3 regions of the Kineococcus aurantiacus genome follow, and region 3 is predicted to be linked to each of the others. Evidence: riboswitches for the same ligand, from Rfam matches in the RefSeq annotation. Region 3 holds a riboswitch; each other region holds the start of a gene.
What was found. Region 3 has a riboswitch for thiamine pyrophosphate ahead of BJ968_RS13230 (ECF transporter S component). Riboswitches for the same ligand answer to the same signal wherever they lie in the genome.
Positions count from the first base shown of each region.

Region 1 (4,343 bases), 590 kb from region 3:
CGGGGTGAGCCCGGCCGCCGGTTCCACCAGCGCGGTCACGACGCGGCCCCGAAGTCGGCCCCGAAGTCGGCCATGCCCCGCAGCGGGGAGGACGCCTGCGCCAGCGGGCGGCGCGGGATGCGCCCGGCGAGGTGGGCCTGCCGGCCGGCCAGGACGGCGTGCCGCATGGCCGAGCCCATGAGCTCGGGGTCGTGGGCGCGGGTCACGGCGGTGGCCAGCAGGACGGCGTCGCAGCCCAGTTCCATCGCCAGCGCGGCGTCCGAGGCCGTCCCGACGCCCGCGTCGAGGACGACGGGGACCGAGGCGCGTTCGGCGACGAGGGCGATGTTGTGGGGGTTGAGGATCCCCAGCCCGGTGCCGATGGGGGCGCCCAGCGGCATGACGGCCGCGCAGCCGAGCCGTTCCAGGCGCAGCGCGAGGGCGGGGTCGTCGTTGGTGTAGGCCAGGACGGTGAAACCGTCCTCGACGAGCCGGTCCGCCGCGTCGAGGAGTTCGGTGGCGTCGGGCAGCAGCGTCTCCTCGTCGGCGACGACCTCCAGCTTCACCCAGTCGGTGCCCAGCGCCTCGCGGCCCATCCGGGCCGTGAGCACGGCCTCGTGGGCCGTGCGGCACCCGGCGGTGTTCGGCAGGACGTCGACGCCCACGCGGTCGAGGACGTCGAGCAGCGAACCCCGGGCGCCCGGGTCGACGCGGCGCATGGCCACGGTCGTGAGCTGGGTGCCCGAGGCGCGCAGCGCCCGTTCCAGGACGTCGTGGTTGGCGGCTCCCCCGGTGCCGGTGATGAGCCGGGAGGAGAACTCCCGGCCGGCGATGACGAGCGGGTCGTTCACCCTCCGGCCACCGCCCCGAGCAGTTCCACGCGGTCCCCGGCGCGCAGGTGCGTCGCCGCCCACCGCCCGCGCGGGACGACCTCGTCGCCGACCGCCACGGCGACCCCGCGCCCGTCGGGCGGGCACGACCCGACCGACGCCACGACGTCGGCGACGGTGTCCCCCGCGGCGCAGGCGAACACCTCACCGTTCAGGACGATCTCCATCAGCCCCTCCACCTCACGAGTTCCTCGAACCTGCCCGGTGCGCACGCCGCGACCGGCGGCGGCACGTCCTGCCCGGTGACCAGCGCGGTGACGGCCTGGGCCGTCACCGCCGACAGCAGCACCCCGTTGCGCCCGTGCCCGACGGCCAGCACGAGCCCCTCGACGTCGCCGGCGCCGATGAGCGGCAGGTTGTCGGGCGAGCCCGGCCGCGAGCGCGCGACGGCTTCGGCGAGTTCCAGCTCGGCCAGGGCGGGCACGAGCGCGCAGGCGTCCTGGAGCAGGTCCCGCACGGCCCCGGCCGTGACGGTGGTGTCGTAGCCGAGGTCCTCGGTCGTGGCGCCGACGACGACCTCGCCGTCCTCGCGCGGCACGACGTACACCGCCCGGTCCCGCACGGTTCCGCGCACGACGTGGTGCGGGACGGGGGAACCGTTGCCGCGCAACCGGAGCACCTGGCCCTTGACCGGGCGCACGGGGGCGTGCGCGGTGGCGCGGGCCCCGGTCGCGAGGACCACGCGGCCGGCCGCGACCTCCCCCTGCGGCGTCCGGACGCCGGTGACGCGCCCGGCGGTCACCGCCGGTTCGCCGGTGGTGCGCCGGAACTCCACGCCGCGTTCGCGCGCGGCGCGCAGCACCGCGGTGACGAGCCGCCGGGGGTCGACCTGGTGGTCACCGGGCACGAGGGTCCCGGCCACGACGGCCGGGTCGAGCAGCGGTTCGCGCTGCCGGCACTGCGCCGCGCTGAGGCGCTCGACCTGCAGGCCCCACTGCTCCTGGCGGCGGCGGACGTCGGCCAGCCGGGCCCGGTCACCCGCGTCGAGCGCGACGAGGAGGGTCCCGGTGGGCCGGTAGCCGACCCCCAGGCCGGAGGCCTCCTGGACGCGGGCCGCGTGGTCGGCGAAACCACCGGCGGCGTGCAGGCCCAGCCGCAGCAGCGCGGGTTCGGAACCGTGCATCTCGCTGACGGGGGCGAGCATCCCGGCCGCGGCGTGCGAGGCCCCGGCACCGGGTTCGGGGTCGACGAGCAGGACGTGCAGGCCCTGTTCGGCCAGCCGCCACGCGCAGGTGGCGCCGACGACGCCACCCCCGAGCACGACGACGTCGTGCGGCACTGCCACCACTCTCCCTTCGCCGGTGCTAACCGGTGCAGGTTCGGACGGTCGGCGAGATCGCTCGCCCTCTCAGCCCGCCTGCCGGGCTCCCGTGGTGGGAGGACCATACCCCCACCGGTGGCAGACTCTCCAGGGTGCCGAAACCCGATCTGCGCGACGCCCGGCTCTACCTGTGCACCGACGCCCGCCGGGAGCGGGGCGACCTGGCCGGGTTCCTCGACGTGGTGCTCGCGGCGGGGGTGGACGTCGTGCAGTTGCGGGACAGGACGCTCGACGCGGTGGAGGAACTGGAGCTGCTGCACCTGACGGCCGACGTGGCCCACCGGCACGGACGGCTGGTGGCCGTCAACGACCGCGCCGACCTCGCGGCCGCCGTGGGGGCCGACGTCCTGCACCTGGGGCAGCGGGACCTGCCGCCGGCCCTGGCCCGGCGGGTCGTGGGCCCCGACGTCGCGATCGGGCGCTCGACGCACGACCGGGAGCAGTTCGACGCGGCGCTGGCCGACGACGACGTCGACTACGCCTGCACCGGGCCGGTGTGGGCGACGCCGACGAAACCCGGCCGCGCCGCGACGGGTCTGGACCTGGTGCGGCACGCCGCGGCGGCGGGGACCGCGAAACCGTGGTTCGCCATCGGCGGCGTGGACCGCGGGACGGTCCCGCAGGTCGTCGCCGCGGGCGCGCGCCGCGTCGTCGTCGTCCGGGCGCTCACCGGGGCCCCCGACGCCGCCGCGGCGGTGCGGGCCCTGCGGGAGGCGCTGCCGGGCGCCTGACCCCTCACCGGGTCCAGGCGACCCCGCACCCGGCGAAGGTCCGCCGTTCGCGCAGCACGGTGGCGACGGCCTCCTCGACGCCGACGAGCCGGACCGCCTCGTCCCCGCCGGGCAGCGGGGTGCGCCGCAGGTGGGCGTCGGCGACCGCCCGGGGGGCGGGTCCGGTGACGACGGCGTCCAGGACGCGGGTGAACGCACCGGCGGCCACGAGCGGGGCCCGCAGCGGCCCGCCGTCGGCGGCGCGGCCGAGGAGGTCGTCGAGCAGGTCGAACCGGTCGTGCCGCGTCACCAGCGGCGGCCGTCCCGGCACCTCCTCGACGACGACGTCGAGGGTGTAGTGCAGCGTCAGCCGGCCCCGGGTGCCCTCGACGACGACGAACGGCTCGCCCGGTTCGGCGGCGGCCAGCGTCACGGCCACCACCAGGTCGGGGGCCTCGCGCAGCGACACGACCAGGGAGGTCGTGTCGTCGGTCTCGATGTCGTTGACGCGGTAGGGGTCGACCTGCACGGCGGTGACGTCCTCGACGCGCGTGCGGCCGGCCACGGCCAGGGCCGTGGCGAGGGCGTGCGCGAGCGGGTTCGTCACGACGCCGTCGGCGACGACGCGCCCGTCGAGGTGGCGGCGCCCGGACCAGGCCGCGCGGGTGAAGTAGGAGCGGGGCCGCACCCAGCAGCCGGCGGCCGCGTACCCGGTGACGTCCCCGACGCCGCCCCGGGCGACGCGGTCGCGGACGTGGTCGAGAGCGGCCGAGCCCAGGCTCTGGAAGCCGACCTGGACGAGCCGGCCGCACTCGCGGGCGACGGCCAGGACCTCGGCGAACTCGGCCAGGCCGGTCGTCGGGGGTTTCTCCAGGACGACGTGGGACCCCGCGCGCAGGGCCGCGATCGCCAGGTCGGCGTGCGTGGGCAGGGGCGTGGCGATCGCGACGGCGTCGGGGGCCCCGGCGGCCAGCAGGTCCGGCAGCGCGTCGAACCAGGGGACCTGCGCGGGGACGACACCGTCCTGGCGGCGCGGTTCGGCGACCCCGGTCCAGCGCAGGCGGCCGGCGGCCGCGCGGGCCCCGAGCCGGTCCACGTAGGTGCGGCCGAACCCGTGGACGCCGGCGAGCGCGACGCTCGGCACCCGGTCGGAGCGGGCCGGCCGCAGCGGGGTGCGTGTGGTCATCGGTGGCCCCTCCGCGTGGTGGTGCGGCGGTCGCCGCGCTTCGGACCCGGCGATGGTAACCGCTTTCCCACCTGCGGTCACCACCCACCCGGGCCACCGCTACAGGAGGTACAGCCGCGTCAGGCTCGTCCGCTCCGCCGCCTCCGAGCTGACCGGTTCCCCGTCGACCGTGACCAGCCCGGTCGGGGCGACGCGCACCCGGGCCAGGCGGGAGTTGCGCACCATCGAGCCCAGCCCGATGCCGCGGGTGCCCCGGA
Region 1 covers NZ_JACCBB010000001.1:3,325,675-3,330,017, reverse strand. The annotation lists gene BJ968_RS16085 (ThiF family adenylyltransferase) at 1-39, opposite strand, end outside; gene thiG (thiazole synthase) at 36-830, opposite strand; gene thiS (sulfur carrier protein ThiS) at 827-1,036, opposite strand; gene thiO (glycine oxidase ThiO) at 1,036-2,154, opposite strand; TPP riboswitch at 2,142-2,251, opposite strand; gene thiE (thiamine phosphate synthase) at 2,283-2,921, shown strand; gene BJ968_RS16060 (Gfo/Idh/MocA family protein) at 2,926-4,086, opposite strand; gene BJ968_RS16055 (urease subunit alpha) at 4,186-4,343, opposite strand, start outside.
Region 1: another riboswitch for thiamine pyrophosphate. It lies ahead of thiO (glycine oxidase ThiO); the one in region 3 lies ahead of BJ968_RS13230 (ECF transporter S component).

Region 2 (4,343 bases), 1.4 Mb from region 3:
GGTGGACCTCGCCGGCGGGACGCTGCGGGCGCAGGTGCCGTTCGCGGACCTGGCGCGGCAGGTGTCCGTCGCGGGCCTGGACGTGCGGCTGGCCCGGGACGGGGACGCGGTGCGCGCCGCGACGACCGTGCGGGTCCTCACGGCCGGGCTCGAGCTGGCCGTGACCGCCCGGCCCGTCCTGGACGGCGCGGCCGTCCGCCTCGAACCGGTCAGCGCGCAGCTGGCCGGGGCGACGGTGCCGCTGAGCCGGGCGCGGCGGCTGCTGGAGCTGGCCGGGGTCGATGACCTGTCCGTCCCGCTGGAGGGGGTGCCGGCGCAGGTGCGGCTGAGCGGTCTGCGCGTCACCGACACCGGCCTCGCCGTGGAGGGCGCGCTCGCGCCGGGCCCCGTCGACGTCCCCTGAGCCGCCCCGCCCACCCGGGGCCCCGGCCCCGCCGCGGCCGTGCGGCCCGGCCCGCGTGACAGGATCGCGCTGTGACCTACACCGCAGACGCTGGACGGTACGAGTCCATGCCCTTCCGCCGCTGCGGCCGCAGCGGCGTCGAGCTGCCCGCGCTCTCGCTGGGTTTCTGGCACAACTTCGGCGACGACAAGCCGTTCCAGACCCAGCGCGACATCGCCCGCCGCGCGTTCGACCTGGGGATCACCCACTTCGACCTCGCCAACAACTACGGCCCGCCCTACGGCTCCGCCGAGACGAACTTCGGCCGCCTGTTCCGGGAGGACTTCGCGCCGTACCGCGACGAGCTGGTCATCTCCTCCAAGGCGGGCTGGGACATGTGGCCCGGCCCGTACGGCGACCGCGGCTCCCGCAAGTACCTCACGGCGTCCCTGGACCAGTCCCTGCAGCGCATGGGCCTGGAGTACGTCGACATCTTCTACCACCACCGCCCGGACCCGGACACCCCGCTCGAGGAGACGATGGGGGCGCTGGACGCCATCGTCCGGTCGGGCAAGGCGCTGTACGTGGGGATCTCCTCCTACGGTCCCGAGCGGACGCTGCAGGCCTCCCGGATCCTGCGCGACCTCGGCACGCCGCTGCTCATCCACCAGCCGTCGTACTCCATGTTCAACCGGTGGATCGAGTCCGGGCTGCTGGACGTCCTGGAGGCCGAGGGGGTCGGCTGCATCCCCTTCACCGCCCTGGCCCAGGGGCTGCTGACCGACCGGTACCTCCACGGCGTCCCCGAGGACTCCCGTGCGGCGCAGGGCAAGTCCCTCGACCCCTCGGTCCTGAACGACGAAACCCTGCGCCGCATCCGCGGTCTGCAGGAGATCGCCTCCGGGCGCGGGCAGACGCTGGCGCAGCTCGCGCTGTCCTGGGTGCTGCGCGACCGCCGGGTCACCACGACCCTCATCGGGGCCAGTTCGGTGCGCCAGGTCGAGGACAACGTGGCCGCCGTGCAGAAGCTGGAGTTCAGCGACGCCGAGCTGGCCGCGATCGAGGAGTTCGCCGTGGACTCCGGCGTCGACCTGTGGGCCGGCGTCCGCGAGGGCGGCGAGAACTGACCCGTGGGCTGGCCCCCCCGCGGGGGGTCAGCCCAGTTCGGCCGTCGAGGGCCTGCGGCCCGCGCGCACGGGCACGAGCGCGATGAGCAGACCCGCCGCGGCCAGGACCCCGTGCAGCGTGGTGACCGGCCACGCCAGGTTCAGCGGGGTGTCGCCGGACCCCTCGCTGGACAGGCCCCACGCGAACAGCGCGGCGCAGGCGGCGAACAGCACGATCCCGAACCACCGCCCCCGGCGGGCGCCGGTGCGGCCCAGCAGCCCCAGCAGCCCCAGCACCACGTGCACGGCGCTGGAGAGCGGGTTGACCGAGAAACCGACCACCTGCTGCTCCTGGGTCCCGCCGGTCCAGTCCCCGACGCCGGACACCGCGAAACCCGCCACGCCCAGCAGCAGGAGCAGGACCCCCACGACCAGCGACAGGTGCTGCCCGGCGGTGGTGCGCGGGTGCACCGGCTCCACCGACCCCGCGAAGTTCTGGCTCATGAGCAGCCGCTACCCGGTGGTCCCCGGCGCAAACGGGCCCGGCCCCCCGCGGTGCTACTGTCGGCCGCGACACGGGGTGCTGCGCGCGGATCGCGCAGCTGAGATCACACCCGGAGAACCTGATTCAGGTAATGCTGACGAAGGGATGTCGCGGCATGGCTGCCGTCACGGGGGAAGACGTCGCGCGGGCACGGGCCGCGGTGGCGCAGCGCGCACCGCTGGTGCAGTGCCTCACCAACTCGGTCGTGCAGACCATCACCGCCAACGCCCTGCTGGCCGCCGGGGCCGCCCCGGCGATGGTCGACAACGTCCACGAGGCCGCCCCGTTCGCGGCCGTCGCCTCGGCCGTGCTGGTCAACGTGGGCACCCTCGACGACGTCAAGGCGACGGCCATGGCGCTGGCGGCCGGAGCGGCCCGCGCCCACGGCACCCCCTGGGTCCTGGACCCCGTCGCCGTCGGCGGCCTGGAGTTCCGCACCCGGGTGGCCCGCGACCTGCTCGAGCACGCCCCGACCGTGGTGCGCGCCAACGCCTCCGAGGTCCTGGGGCTGGCCGGCGCCGGAGCCGGGGGGCGCGGGGTCGACGCCACCGACGGGGTCGAGGACGCCGTCGAGGCCGCGCGGGCGCTGTCGTCGCGCACCGGCGGCGCCGTGGCCGTCTCCGGGACCGTCGACGTCGTCGTGCACGCCGGGCGCACCGTCCGCGTCCCCGGCGGTCACGAGCTGCTGACCCGCACGACCGGCGCGGGCTGCTCCCTGGGGGCGCTCGTCGCCGCCTACGCCGGGGTCGAACCCGACCCGCTGGTGGCGGCCGTCGCGGCCCACCTGCACGTCGCGGTCGCCGCCGAGCGCGCCGCCGAGCGCGCCGCGGGGCCGGGGTCCTTCGCCACCGCCTGGCTCGACGAGCTCGACGCCGTCGACGCCGGGGCGCTGGGCGCGGCCGCGGGACGGCTCGCGTGAGCTTCACCCCCAGCCTGTACCTGGTGACCGACACCGCCCTGTGCGGCGACCGCGGGGTCGCCGAAGTCGTGCGGGCCGCCGTCGCCGGCGGCGTCGACGCCGTGCAGGTGCGGGCCAAGCACGGCCCTGACCGCGACCGCCTCGCCCTCGTCGTCGCCGTGCGCGACGTCCTGGCCGGCACCGGGGTGCCCCTCTTCGTCAACGACGCCGTCGACGTGGCGCTCGTCGCGGGCGCCGACGGGGTCCACCTGGGCCAGTCGGACCTGCCGGCCGAGCAGGTCCGCCGCATCGCCCCGGGCCTGCTCGTCGGGCTGTCGGTCTCCACCGTCGAGCAGGCGCAGCGGGTGGACCCCGCGGTGGTGGACTACCTCGGGGTGGGCCCCGTGCGCGACACCGCGACGAAACCCGACGCCGCCGCCGCGCTCGGCGCCGAGGGCGTGCGGGCCGTCGTGGCCGCCTCGCCCGTGCCCTGCGTGGCGATCGGCGGCATCCACCCCGACAACCTCGACCCCCTGCGCGGCACCGGGATCACCGGGTTCTGCGTCGTGTCGGAGATCTGCGCGGCCGACGACCCGCGACGCGCGGCCCGGGCGCTGCGGAACCAGTGGGACCGCGCGTGAGCGCCGTCGCGCTCACCGTCGCCGGCAGCGACCCCAGCGGGGGAGCGGGCGTCCAGGCCGACCTGAAGACGTTCGCGGCGCACGGGGTGTACGGCACGAGCGTCCTGACCGCCCTGACGGCGCAGAACACCCGCGGCGTGCGCGGCGTCCACGTCGTCCCGGCCGGTTTCGTCGCGCAGCAGCTCGACGCGGTGCTCGACGACGTCACCGTGCACGCCACGAAGATCGGGATGCTCGCCGACGCCGGCGTCGTCGCCGCGGTGGCCGCCGCGGTGCGCTCCCGCGACGTCGGCCGCGTCGTCCTGGACCCCGTCATGGTCGCCACCAGCGGTGACCGCCTGCTCGACCCGGCCGCCGTCGCCGCCCTGCGCGAGGACCTGCTGCCGCTGGCCGACCTCGTCACCCCGAACGTGCCCGAGGCGGCCGTCCTGCTGGACGCCGAACCGGCCCGCGACCTCGACGGGTGCCGGGCGCAGGCGCGCGAGCTGTTCGCCCGCAGCGGGACCACCGTCCTGCTCAAGGGCGGGCACCTGACCGGGGCGGACAGCGTCGACGTCCTCGTCGGCGACGCCGGAGAACTCCTCCTGCGGCGGCCCCGGGTGGACACCACCGCGACCCACGGCACCGGCTGCACGCTGTCCTCGGCGCTGGCCGCGCAGGCCGCCCTGCACCCCGGCGCGGGCTGGGAGCAGCTCGCCGACCCCGCCCGCGACTACCTCCAGGCCGCCCTGCGCGCCGGCGCCGCCCTGCGCGTCGGGTCCGGGCACGGCCC
Region 2 covers NZ_JACCBB010000001.1:1,335,897-1,340,239, reverse strand. The annotation lists gene BJ968_RS06400 (LmeA family phospholipid-binding protein) at 1-403, shown strand, start outside; gene mgrA (L-glyceraldehyde 3-phosphate reductase) at 475-1,509, shown strand; gene BJ968_RS06390 (DUF4383 domain-containing protein) at 1,537-1,992, opposite strand; TPP riboswitch at 2,055-2,155, shown strand; gene thiM (hydroxyethylthiazole kinase) at 2,148-2,951, shown strand; gene thiE (thiamine phosphate synthase) at 2,948-3,571, shown strand; gene thiD (bifunctional hydroxymethylpyrimidine kinase/phosphomethylpyrimidine kinase) at 3,568-4,343, shown strand, end outside.
Region 2: another riboswitch for thiamine pyrophosphate. It lies ahead of thiM (hydroxyethylthiazole kinase); the one in region 3 lies ahead of BJ968_RS13230 (ECF transporter S component).

Region 3 (4,343 bases):
CCGGTGGACCGGGGCCTTCGTCGTCCTCCGGCGGCTAGCGCGTGCCCTCGGGGCCGTCGTCGCCCGGCACCGCGTTCGCGGCGTCCTCCTCGCTGATCCGGACCCCCGCGATCGGGTCGCCCTGGCCCGTCCCGTCGGCCACGTCGTCCTGCAGGCCCAGCGGGTCCTGCGGGTCGCGGGCCGGGCTGGGCACGGGGCCGGAGTCGGCGGCGCGGGCGTTCTGCCGGCTGCCGCCGTCCTGCACGGCGCGGACCTCGGCGTTGTCGCGCGGGTCCACGTGGTCGGTGCTCTCGTCGCTCACCCGGCCACTGTGCGCCGCCCGCGCGCCGCCCGCGCGCCGGACGCGTAGGGTCGCGATCCGGACGAACCAGCTGGACGACGGGGTCGAGGCGAGGAGCACCATGGCGTTGCGGGTCCTGTTCATCGGCGGCACCGGGATCATCAGCTCGGCGTGCGCCGACCTGGCGGTCCGGCGCGGCATCGACCTCACGGTCCTCAACCGCGGTCACGGCACGCGCCCCCTGCCCGAGGGCGCGCGGGTCCTGCGGGCCGACGTGCGGGACCCGGCGAGCGTGGACGCGGCCCTGGGCGACGAGCGGTTCGACGCCGTCGTCGACTTCGTGGCCTTCACCCCCGAGCACGTCGCGGCCGACGTCGAGCGCTTCCGCGGCCGCACCGGGCAGTACGTCTTCGTCTCCAGCGCCAGCGCCTACGCCAAACCCGTCGCGCACCTGCCGATCACCGAGTCCACGCCCCTGCGCAACCCCTTCTGGCAGTACTCCCGCGACAAGATCGCCTGCGAGGAGCTGCTGGCGCGGGAGTGGCGCGAGACCGGGTTCCCGGCCTTCGTCGTCCGGCCCAGCCACACCTACGACCGCAGGAGCGTGCCGCTCGACGACGGCTGGACGGCGGTCGACCGGATGCGGCGGGGCAAGCCGGTCGTGGTGCACGGCGACGGGACCTCGACGTGGGTGCTGACCCACCACACCGACTTCGCCGCCGGCTTCGTGCCGCTGCTGGGGGAGCCCGCCACGATCGGCGACGTCGTCCACCTCACGGGCGACGAGGTGCTCACGTGGGACGGGATCGCCCGGCGGCTGGGGGCCGCGGCCGGGGTCCCCGACCCGCAGCTCGTGCACGTGCCGAGCGAGGTGATCGCGCGCGAGGCGCCCGACCGCGGGCCGGGGCTGCTGGGGGACAAGGCGCACTCGGTGGTCTTCGACAACGGCAAGCTCAAGCGGTTCGTGCCCGGGTTCGAGGCGACGACGAGCTTCGCGCAGGGCGCGCGGGAGATCGTCGCCCACCACGACGCGGACCCGGCCCTGCGGGTCGTCGACGCCGTCGCCGACGCCCGTCAGGACCGGCTCGTGGAGCGGTTCGGCTGAGGGTCAGCCCTTGAAGGCGTCCTTGACGTGCTCGCCGCGCTGCTTGAGGTCGGCGGCCGCCTGGTCCTTCTGACCCTCGCGGCGCAGTTCCTCGTCGTCCTTGGCGCCGCCGACGGCCTCCTTCGCCTTCCCAGCGAGGTCCTGGGCCGCGTTCTTGATCTTGTCGCTCGCGCTCATCGTCGCTCTCCTCCCTGCTCCCGGGTGGTTCCCGGTGCGGACCACCACTGCAGCACCGCCGCGGCCGGCCCGCACCCGGGGAGGGCCCCCGCGCGGGGTCGGTCCCGGGGAGGGTTCGTGGAGGCCCCGAGGTGGTCGCGCAGCACCCGCCCGACGGCCGCGTCCGGGCGCGCGCGACCGGACCCCCACCCGCGCGGGGCGGGGGCCGGCCGCGGCAGTCACGGACCGGTGGTCAGGAGTTGGCCTCGACCCCACCGTCGTCGCCCGGGCCCAGACCCGGCGGCAGCTCGCCGAAGCTCTTGCGGTACCAGACCGCGGCCTGGCGCTCCACGACGAGCCGGGTCAGGCCGATGATCGCGCCGGAGGCCAGCGCCCAGACCACCGCCTCCCTCCACGCCACGTCCGGGTCCTCCGGGTTGTCCGGCGGCGGGGACCCCGTCGCCGTCACCCAGATCTTCTTCGTGACGCGGCTCGCGACCGCGGTCGCGAGGATGCCGGCACCCGGGCCGACCAACTTCCAGACGATCGAGCTCATGCGCCGAACCCTGCCCTACAGCAGGTCCAGGAGCCAGCCCAGGAGCGGTGTGAGGGCGGCCGCGCTGCCGCCCAGCACCGCGACGACCACGACCAGCGTCAGCAGCCGGACCGCCCTCGACGGCCCACCGTCCGGTCCCCGCATCATCCGCAGCACCCCCCCATCCTCCCAGTCCCGTCACCCCCACCGCGGGAGGCGGGGACGGGGGTAGGGTCGGGGCACACGACAGGGGAGCGCCGTGGGCGCTGAGAGTGCGGGTACCCGCAGACCCTCGAACCTGATCCGGCTCACACCGGCGTAGGGAGTCGGGACGTCCTCGACGCGTGGCCACCCGGCCGCGCGTCCCCCTCCTGGACCCAGGAGGAACCATGAGCACCAGCACCGTCAGCCGCGCCCGCAGCCCCCACCGCTGGCGCACCGTCGACCTCGTCACCGCCGCCGTGCTCGGCGTCGCGTTCGGCGTCGTCTTCTGGGGCTGGGACGTCCTGTACGCCGTCCTGACGCCCCTGTTCACCGCTGTCCCGTTCGTCCAGAGCATCCTCGCCGGGGTGTGGCTGCTGCCCGCGGTCGTCGCGGCCCTCGTCGTGCGCCGGCCCGGGGCCGCACTGCTCGCCGAAGTGGTCGCGGCCAGCGTCGAGGCCCTGCTGGGCAACCAGTGGGGCACGTCCGTCCTCGTCTCCGGCGTCATCCAGGGCCTCGGCGTCGAGATCGCGGTCGCCCTGTTCGCCTGGCGCCGGTTCGGCCCGGCCGTCGCCGTCCTCGGCGGTGTCCTGGCCGCTGTCCTCGAAGGCGTCTACGAGCTCTTCGCCTACTACGCCGGGGAGTGGACGTTGCCGCTGCAGGCCGTGTACGTCGGCTGCTTCGCCGTCTCCGGCGCCGTGGTCGCCGGCCTCGGCGGCTGGCTCCTCGTGCGGGCGCTGGCCCGCACCGGGGCCCTGTCCGCCTTCGCCGCCGGGCGCGAGCACGGTGCCTGACCTCACCCTGCGGGGCCTGACGGTCACCTCCCCGCAGGGCCGCGTCCTCCTGCGCGACGTCGACCTCGACGTCGCCGCGGGGGAGCGCGTCCTGCTCGCCGGGCCCAGCGGGGCGGGCAAGTCGACCGTCCTGCGGGCCCTGGCCGGTCTGCTCGGCGAGGAGGTCGACGCCACCGGCGACGTCCGGCTCGACCGGCGCACCCCCGCGCCGGGGGAGGTGGGCCTGCTCGTGCAGGACCCGCTGGACGCCGTCGTCGCCGAGACCGCCGGGCGGGACACCGCCTTCGGTCCCGAGAACGCGGGGCAGGACCGGGCCGCGATCTGGCGGCACGTCGCCCGCGCCCACGCCGCGGCCCGGTTCACCGCCGGCCGCGACCGCGAGGTCGTCACCCTCTCCGGCGGGGAGCGCCAGCGCCTGGCGCTCGCCGGGACCCTCGCGGCCGACCCGGCCGTGCTGCTCCTGGACGAGCCGACGGCCATGCTCGACGCGCCCACCGCCGCCGCCGTGCGCACCGCCGTCCTGGACGCCGCCCGCGGGCGCAGCCTGCTCGTCGTCGACCACGACCTCGCCGCGTGGGCCCCCCACGTCGACCGCGTGGTCCTGCTGGGACCCGACGGCCGCGTCGCCGCCGACGGCGCCCCCGGGCCGGTCCTGGCCGGCGTGGACCACCTGTGGGCGCCCGGGGCCGGCACCCCGGTCCCCCTCGCCGTCCCCGACGGGCTCCTCGCCCCGGTGCTGAGCGTGCGCGGCGACGCGCTGCGGGGCCGGGGGCTGGGGCTGGTGCGCAGCCGCCGGGGGCTGCGCCCGCGCCCGCCCGCCACCGTCCTGACCGGGGTCGACGTCACCGCCGCCGCGGGCGCCGTCACCCCGGTCACCGGTGACAGCGGCGCCGGGAAGTCCAGCCTGCTGGCCCTGCTCGCCGGCCTGGCCCGGCCCACCGCCGGGGAGCTGCTGGCGGCCCCGGAGCTGGCCGGCCGCCGCGGCCGCCGCGCGCCGGGCGACTGGACCTCGGCCGAGCTGGCCGCCCGCACCGGCTGGGTGCCGCAGTTCCCCGAGCACACCTTCGTCGCCGCCACCGTGCGCGAGGAGGCCGCCGCGACGGCCCGCGTCCTGGGCCGCGACACCGCCCGCGCGCAGGAGCTGCTCGAGCTGCTGGGGCTCGCCGACCACGCCGATGTCAACCCCTTCCGGCTCTCCGGCGGCGAGCAGCGCCGGCTGGCGCTCGCCGGTGCCCTGGCCGCGGGACCGGCGCTCGTCCTGGCCGACGAGCC
Region 3 covers NZ_JACCBB010000001.1:2,732,144-2,736,486, forward strand. The annotation lists gene BJ968_RS13205 (hypothetical protein) at 35-301, opposite strand; gene BJ968_RS13210 (NAD-dependent epimerase/dehydratase family protein) at 402-1,385, shown strand; gene BJ968_RS13215 (CsbD family protein) at 1,389-1,562, opposite strand; gene BJ968_RS13220 (DUF4235 domain-containing protein) at 1,795-2,097, opposite strand; gene BJ968_RS13225 (hypothetical protein) at 2,113-2,253, opposite strand; TPP riboswitch at 2,315-2,418, shown strand; gene BJ968_RS13230 (ECF transporter S component) at 2,466-3,071, shown strand; gene BJ968_RS13235 (ATP-binding cassette domain-containing protein) at 3,064-4,343, shown strand, end outside.